DNA from 2 places in the Mesobacillus sp. LC4 genome. Region 1 is predicted to be linked to the other one. Evidence: predicted binding sites of a transcription regulator. Region 1 holds the regulator's gene; the other holds the start of a gene.
What was found. The regulator Rex, encoded in region 1, represses fermentation and respiration genes when NADH is low (regulators of the CRP and FNR family bind a similar motif). The targets are predictions, from matches to a motif close to TTGTGAAATATTTCACAA.

Region 1 (4,092 bases):
TCTTCAAGTTCGATTTCTTTTGCGATTGTTACACCATCGTTCGTGATAAGAGGTGAACCGAATTTCTTCTCAAGAACCACGTTGCGTCCTTTTGGTCCAAGAGTTACTTTTACTGCATTTGCAAGAGAATCTACCCCGCGAAGCATTGCGCGGCGTGCTTCTTCACTGAACTTAATTTCTTTTGCCATTGTAGAAAAACCTCCTCAGAATTTTTAATTTAACGTTCTGTTTATAATCGCAGTGATTATTCTACTACTGCTAAAATGTCATTTTCACGTAGGATCAGATACTCAGTTCCCTGGTACTTCACTTCTGTGCCTGCGTATTTTGAGAAGATAATGCGGTTTCCGACTTCAACTTCAAGAGCAACACGCTCGCCGTTTTCAAGGACACGGCCAGTTCCAACAGCTACGACTTTACCTTCTTGAGGTTTCTCTTTCGCTGTGTCGGGTAACACGATACCGCTTGCAGTTTTTTCTTCAGACTCAACAAGCTCGATAATAATGCGATCTCCTAGTGGCTTGATCAAGTGAAACAACCTCCTCAAATTATATGTAAATTATTTTTATTAGCACTCGCCTCAATAGAGTGCTAACACAATTTATATAATAATGAATCTCCATTTTTTTTGCAAGCGTGAAGCAAGATTTTTTCTTAAAAAATTATGATTCCCATGCCCTTGTCGAATCGTGGAAAATTCTCTGCTGACGGTCTTAACATTCTATTTGAAACAGGACATGCCTCCTCAAAGGACTGCCCTTATCCACTTTAGGATGTTGAAAAGTCTTGACAGGCTTCATGCCGATTTTTTTCATGACATTTATAGAAGGTCTGTTGATCTCAGCTGTGAAACTGACGACCTTGCTAAAGCCCAGTTCATTGAATCCATACTCCAGACAAGCCTTAGCCCCTTCCGTTGCATACCCATTTCCCCATGACTCTTTCTTGAGCCTCCAGCCAATTTCGATACACGGCGTAAAATCCGCTTCGAAAGTTGCCCTGTGAAATCCTATAAAACCTATATATTCTTTCGTCTCCTTGACTTCAACAGCATACAGCCCATAGCCGCAATCCTCCAACTCGGAGATAATGTTTTGATAAAATTGGTGCGTTTCTTCTTCTGATAAAGTATTGGCAAAATACTTCATGACCTCCTGGTCCGCATTCATATTTGCAAAGTGCTCCAGATCTTCTGCTGACCAGTCACGTAGCTTCAGCCTTGGCGTTTCCAAATAGATCATGTTTCCTCCGACCCTTTTCATAAAATTATTCACCTTATCCCGCAAGTGCTCTCCAAAATGATTAAAACCTGGTTCCACCGTTTTTTCTCCTGACCCTACAATTTGAACTTTCCAATCATTTATTAGTAGAATAAAGACAGTGTCTATCCAAACCAAAGCTGTCCTCGTATTTTATTTTACAGGTCGGCTTATTATTACGTAAAATTTCAGGACATACATTATCTGCATTGATAAGGAGTTTTTCTATTGAAAAAGGAATACTGGTACATCATTATCGCCTATATCGTCATGCAGCTTTCAAGCCTGATTGGCATCCCGATTGTCGCCTTCACCGGTGCTGCGATGGGAAAGAGCCTGGAGGAAATGGAGACCCTCTCGATTCCATACTGGCTTGTGATCAGCTTTTCACTGACACTAGTCATCGTGCTTTTGCTTTTAAGGAAAGAACGCAGATCTCATGCGGACTTACGTGATGCGTCCTCTCCAGCAAGCTCAGCCGCCTGGGCTTTCGCAGGTGTATTCCTCGCACTGTTCGCGCAATCAATCGCCGCCAATATCGAGAATATGCTTGGCATCGAAATGGGCTCTGAGAATACACAGGAAATCATTAAGCTGATTGAAATGTTCCCGGTTGTCATTTTGGTCAGTTCGATCATCGGCCCTATATTAGAGGAAATCGTCTTCCGTAAGATCATTTTCGGCAGCCTGCATAAGAAAATGAATTTCTTTTTCGCTGGATTGATCAGCTCTGTTATTTTTGCGCTTGCACATATGGAACCAGAGCATGTGATCTTGTACTCTGCAATGGGGTTCACTTTTGCTTTCCTTTATGTAAAAACAAAGCGGATCATCGTGCCAATCATCGCCCATGTTACAATGAATACAATGGTTGTCCTGCTTCAATCCGTATTTAGGGAAGACATTGAGAGAATGATAAAAGAAGCAGAGAAAATTCAAGGTTTTATTGGGGGATTCTAAGTTATGAAACAATCGCCTTTATTTTCAGGCATTGTCTACATCTTGTTAGGCAGCTTATTCACCTATTTCGCCATCCAGAATGTAAACGATTCAGGATGGGGATTCTTCAGCTACTTACTAGTGGCTCTTGCCACGTTCGACTTTGGTTCTGGCATCAGGATGATCCTTTTTCATTTCAAATTGAAGAATATACAGAAAAAGTAGCTCCTTCCTCTGAAGGAGCTACTTTTTATTCTGCCGATTCTGTTGGTTCGGTATCTGTCGGGTAATGCTTTAAGAAATAGATCAATGATTGCAATTCAACTGCCAAATCAATATGATGGATCCTGATCGATGAAGGCACATTCAGCCTCGCCGGCGTGAAGTTCAGGATTCCCTTGATATTTGCCTGCACCAATCGGTCTGTTATCGGCTGTGCGACAGCAGACGGGACTGTCAGAATTGCCACCTGGATGCCTTCCTCTACGACAACTTTGTCGAGATCATCCATATGGTACACTGCTACGTCACCAATCTTCGTGCCCACTTTACCTGGATCTACGTCAAAGGCAATCTCGATTTTCGTATTATTGTTCTTTGAAAAATTGTAGTTCAGAAACGCTGTTCCCAGATTACCGACTCCGATCAAGGCAACCTTCGTCAATTCATCCTGATCCAGTGTCTTTCGGAAAAAGGTCAGCAGGTAATTGACATTGTAGCCGTACCCCTTTTTACCCAAAGCTCCAAAGTAGGAAAAATCCCTGCGGATTGTCGCTGAATCCACTTTTACCGCTTCACTTAATTCCGCTGATGATACTCTTTGCTTACCTGAAGAATGCAAGTTCAATAAGAACCGGTAATACAGCGGCAAACGTTTTGCGGTTGCCTGCGGAATCTTCATAGCATCATTCGTCATTCTCCATCCTCCACCCTGTCCGTATTTCTATCTCAACTTTTCTTCTCTCTTGAAATCGCCGTTCTTACCACCGGTTTTTTCGACCAGATAGGTCTTTCCGATTACCATGCCCTTATCAACGGCCTTGCACATATCATAAACAGTCAGCGCACATGCTGAAGCTGCTGTTAACGCTTCCATTTCCACACCTGTATTCCCTTTTGTTTTTACAGCTGCGGCGATATTTAAAACATAGTCATTTCCATTTTGCTCCCAATCGAATGAAAGGTCAATCCCTGTCAGTGGAATCGGGTGGCACATCGGGATGATTTCAGACGTTTTTTTCGCCGCCATGATGCCTGCTACCTGCGCGACAGCCAGTACATCCCCTTTTTTCATTTTATTTTCAGTGATTCTCACATATATATCTTCATTCACGGTTATGCTTGAATGGGCGACTGCCGTACGGACCGTCTCCGGTTTTTCACTGACATCGACCATCTTTGCTCTGCCCTCTTCGTTAAAATGAGTAAATTCTGCCATATGTAAGCTCCTTTCTATCAAATGATACACTATTTTGTCAAACTTGTGTGTGAACTTTGTTTCAGTGTTCACAATACATAGTGAAATTTCAATACCATATAACCTATAGCAGTTCGCACATATTGCCGTGCCTATATTAATGGGTTACACTATCTCTAAGGCAATAGAGGTGAAAACAATGATTTTATTACAGGTTAATCAGCTATCAAAATATTTTGCTGCTGATCTTATTTTATCGAATATAAAGTTTGAAATACAGACCAACGACCGTGTTGCGCTTGTTGGAAGAAACGGAGCAGGAAAATCAACCCTGCTGAAGATCATTGCCGGGTATGAATCCCATGATGGCGGTGAAATCATCCGTCCTAAAGGGACGATGATTGGCTATCTCGCCCAGAATACCGGGCTGGAATCCGAGAAAAGCATCTGGGATGAAATGCTGGCCGTTTTTGACTA
Region 2 (4,092 bases), on a different contig from region 1:
AGCCGAAACATCTACATCATCATGGACCGTTCTAAAGCTTATTTTCTTACCACCCAAATTCAAAATTGCGATATAATCCAAATGTGGATATTCCTTTCCAAGCTCGTTCCCTAATTCTGAGTGATAGGATTCTGCGTGCACAACTCCGCCATATAAGCCATCTGATTCGATTTGGATGATTTCCCGTTTTTTCCTCCTTATATATCGTTCGATTTTATCTTCTTCCATCTCCAGAAGTTTCTTTTCAAAGTCATCGTAATCAAATGTATCTCCAGATATTAGACGAGGGATCATCCGTTCTTCAAATTCTTCGATCGATACCATAAAAAACAGGTCGTTCAAATTCTTAGCTTTAAAGTTCTTCAGAATATCCCAGTCCCAGGTATCATATTGTCTGACAAGCTCAACAAACTCATCAAGCACTCCATTTTTGAGCAAATGGTTTTCTTGAACTAAGTAGTCATATACAAGTGATGCCGCACTCGTCAGTTTCCCGGATTCATCCTCTACTTTTACGTTCCCCCAGCTATATTCATTGAAATGCAATGCCGTTTTATGATGGTCAATCAGTTTTGCCTTTCCCCCATCACTGACGAACTGATTTATTTTTTCAGTCACATCATGGTTGACAGATAAATCGGTTATGTACAAGTGGTCTTCCTTTTTCATGCGGTCATTCATTCTCTCAAAATATTTCTCCACCTGAAAATTAAGCCCTGAAACAGAGTTATAACGAATATCAGCCTTTTCACCGAATGCAAGCCTGAAAAGGATTCCGCAGGCTACTCCATCTAAATCATTATGCGTAAATAAACGGTACATACTTTCCTCCTTAGTTTGTATCTAATCTATAGTTTGTTGTTGCCCTGTTAATCTATACAATCGATATTCAAAAAAAAATTAGACAAGTTCAGCAAGGGGACGAGCATAGATATTTAAAGAGGATAATAAGGAGGTGAAAACAATGCATTTCTTTGTGTTTAAAAGGAGAACATTATACTTTATTGCACTAATCGCTTTTATTGCCATCATCGGATCTATTTGGTTGAGCTTGAAGCCGGATGCCACCCCGGCAATAGGCGGGCAGAATGAGCAGATCCGGGAAATCCACTTGGTGACCGGTGAGTTTAAATCATCCACCGATGATGGTAAAGAAATCGAGGCATACCGATGGGACCCTGGTACAATTTTCATCGAGAAAGATGAAAAGGTTTCTTTGAAAATACTGGGAGTCAACGGAAAGGAACACCCCTTCATTATTGAAGGAACTGATATTAAAGGTGTAGTAAAAAAAGGGAAAGAAACAGTAGTGCCCTTACAATTTGATAAAGAAGGAACGTACAGGCTGATCTGCCTCACACACCCTTCAGCAGAACATAATGGGCCAATGATCGCCTATATTGTCGTCGATTAAGCTTTGTGAAGAACAGGATATTTCATCCTGTTTTTTCTTTTGCCGGAAATGACACAAAACATACATAACACTATAAACATAGTGCGAAATTTCCTGATAGAATTAAATATATAAAGGTATTCTTATATAACAGATCTCAAATTATTTAATCCAATTATAATACAGATTTTTATCCCACCTGATTTATTTAACCGAAATACAGATAAATCATGCATTGTTCATATTTTCACAAATATGTCACACTCAAACTGTTATATCCGTAGTATGATAAAAGTGTGGTAACTGTTATATAAACATCTATTTTAGAGGTGAACTCAAATGGAACAATGGAAAGGCTTTAAAAATGGTGCTTGGCAGGAAGAAATCAATGTTCGTGACTTTATCCTAAGGAACTTCTCTGAATATACTGGTGATTCAGGCTTCCTTGAAAGGGCAACTGAAGAAACACTTCAATTATGGCAGCAAGTAATGGAATTAACAAAGCAGGAACGTGACAATGGCGGTGTCCTTGATATGGATACCAAGGTAGTATCCACGATCACCTCCCATGGACCAGGATATCTTGATAAGGCAAAAGAAAAGGTTGTAGGCTTCCAGACAGATCAGCCTTTCAAGCGCTCTATGCAGCCATTCGGCGGCATTCGCATGGCTAAGGCTGCTTGTGAAGCATATGGTTTTGAATTGGATAAAGAAGTCGAGAAAATCTTTACCGACTTCCGTAAAACCCATAACCAGGGCGTATTCGATGTTTATACAAAGGAAATGCTTCAGGCTCGTAAAGCCGGAATCATTACTGGCTTGCCAGATGCTTATGGCCGCGGCCGCATCATTGGTGACTATCGTCGTGTAGCTCTTTATGGTGTTGACTTTTTGATGGAGCAAAAGAAGAAAGACCATGGAATGACCAGCAATGTCATGACCGAGGACACCATGCGCCTGAGAGAGGAAATTTCTGAGCAATACCGTTCATTGAATGAATTGAAGCAGCTTGCAGAGAGCTATGGTTACGATATTTCCAAGCCAGCATCTAATGCAACGGAAGCTTTCCAATGGGTATATTTCGCATACCTTGCAGCAATCAAAGAACAGAATGGCGCAGCAATGAGCCTCGGGCGCGTGGCAACATTCCTTGACATCTATATCGAACGCGACCTTCAAAATGGCACACTTACTGAAAAAGAAGCACAGGAAATCGTTGACCACTTTGTCATGAAACTTCGCCTGGTGAAATTCGCACGTACACCTGATTACAATGAATTATTCAGCGGTGACCCTACCTGGGTAACTGAATCAATCGGCGGTATGGCACATAACGGGCAATCACTTGTTACGAAGAACTCTTTCCGTTTCCTTCATACACTTGATAATCTCGGCCCTGCACCAGAACCAAACTTGACAGTGCTATGGTCACCTGCCCTGCCTGAGAATTTCAAGAAGTATTGTGCTGAGATGTCCATCAAAACGAGTTCGATCCAGTATGAAAATGACGATTTGATGCGCTGTGAATATGGCGACGACTACGGTATTGCATGCTGCGTGTCAGCGATGGAAATCGGAAAGCAGATGCAATTCTTCGGAGCACGCGCAAACCTGGCAAAAGCATTGCTATATGCAATTAATGGCGGTGTTGACGAAAAGCTTAAGGTTCAAGTGGCTCCAGCGTTTAGCCCGATCACTTCCGATGTGCTCGACTACAAAGAAGTCATGGAAAAATTCGATAATGTAATGGAATGGCTTGCTGGCCTTTACATCAATACGCTTAATGTCATTCACTATATGCATGATAAATACAGCTATGAAAGAATCGAAATGGCATTGCATGACACTGAAGTCCTTCGCACGATGGCTACAGGTATTGCTGGTTTAAGCGTAGTTGCAGATTCATTGAGCGCAATCAAGAATGCGAAGGTAAAAGTAATCCGTGACGAAAACGGCATTGCCGTTGATTTTGAAACTGAAGGCGACTTCCCTAAGTATGGAAACAATGATGATCGTGTTGACAGCATCGCGGTTGAACTAGTGAAAAACTTCATGACAAAACTGCGCAAGCATCCAACATATCGCAATTCTGTGCATACAATGTCAATCTTAACGATTACTTCAAACGTCGTATATGGCAAAAAGACTGGCAATACACCAGATGGACGCCGCGCTGGCGAACCATTCGCTCCAGGTGCTAACCCAATGCACGGCCGTGATACTAAAGGAACCCTTGCCTCCCTATCATCTGTAGCAAAACTGCCATACAGCTATGCAATGGACGGCATTTCAAATACATTCTCCATCGTCCCAAAGGCGCTTGGAAAAGATGAAGACAGCCGGACAAATAACCTTGTATCCATCCTTGATGGCTATGCGATCAAAGAAGGACATCACTTAAACGTCAATGTCTTCAACAGAGAAACTCTGTTGAACGCTATGGAGCACCCTGAAGAGTATCCACAGCTGACAATCCGCGTTTCTGGATACGCAGTTAACTTCATCAAGCTTACACGTGAGCAGCAGCTAGATGTCATTAACCGGACATTCCATGAAACAATGTAAATAAATTTTGTGTACAGAAACAGGAGTTCTCTTCCCTGTGAGGGAAACTCCTGTTTTAAAGAAAGGAGAAATCATCATGATCGGAAACATTCATTCAATTGAAACCTTTGGAACCGTAGACGGACCTGGGATTC

Region 2: a site for Rex is predicted at 1,629-1,646, ahead of pflB (formate C-acetyltransferase). Genes of this name have one in related genera too.

What each region holds. Positions count from the first base shown of each region.
Region 1 is NZ_JBGCUB010000014.1:5,334-9,425, reverse strand. It holds gene groL (chaperonin GroEL) at 1-188, opposite strand, end outside; gene groES (co-chaperone GroES) at 245-529, opposite strand; gene AB5I83_RS22585 (GNAT family N-acetyltransferase) at 714-1,241, opposite strand; gene AB5I83_RS22580 (CPBP family intramembrane glutamic endopeptidase) at 1,488-2,219, shown strand; gene AB5I83_RS22575 (YdiK family protein) at 2,223-2,423, shown strand; gene AB5I83_RS22570 (redox-sensing transcriptional repressor Rex) at 2,449-3,114, opposite strand; gene moaC (cyclic pyranopterin monophosphate synthase MoaC) at 3,142-3,636, opposite strand; gene AB5I83_RS22560 (ABC-F family ATP-binding cassette domain-containing protein) at 3,815-4,092, shown strand, end outside.
Region 2 is NZ_JBGCUB010000001.1:713,131-717,222, reverse strand. It holds gene AB5I83_RS03710 (DHH family phosphoesterase) at 1-822, opposite strand, end outside; gene AB5I83_RS03705 (hypothetical protein) at 965-1,414, shown strand; gene pflB (formate C-acetyltransferase) at 1,733-3,958, shown strand; gene pflA (pyruvate formate-lyase-activating protein) at 4,035-4,092, shown strand, end outside.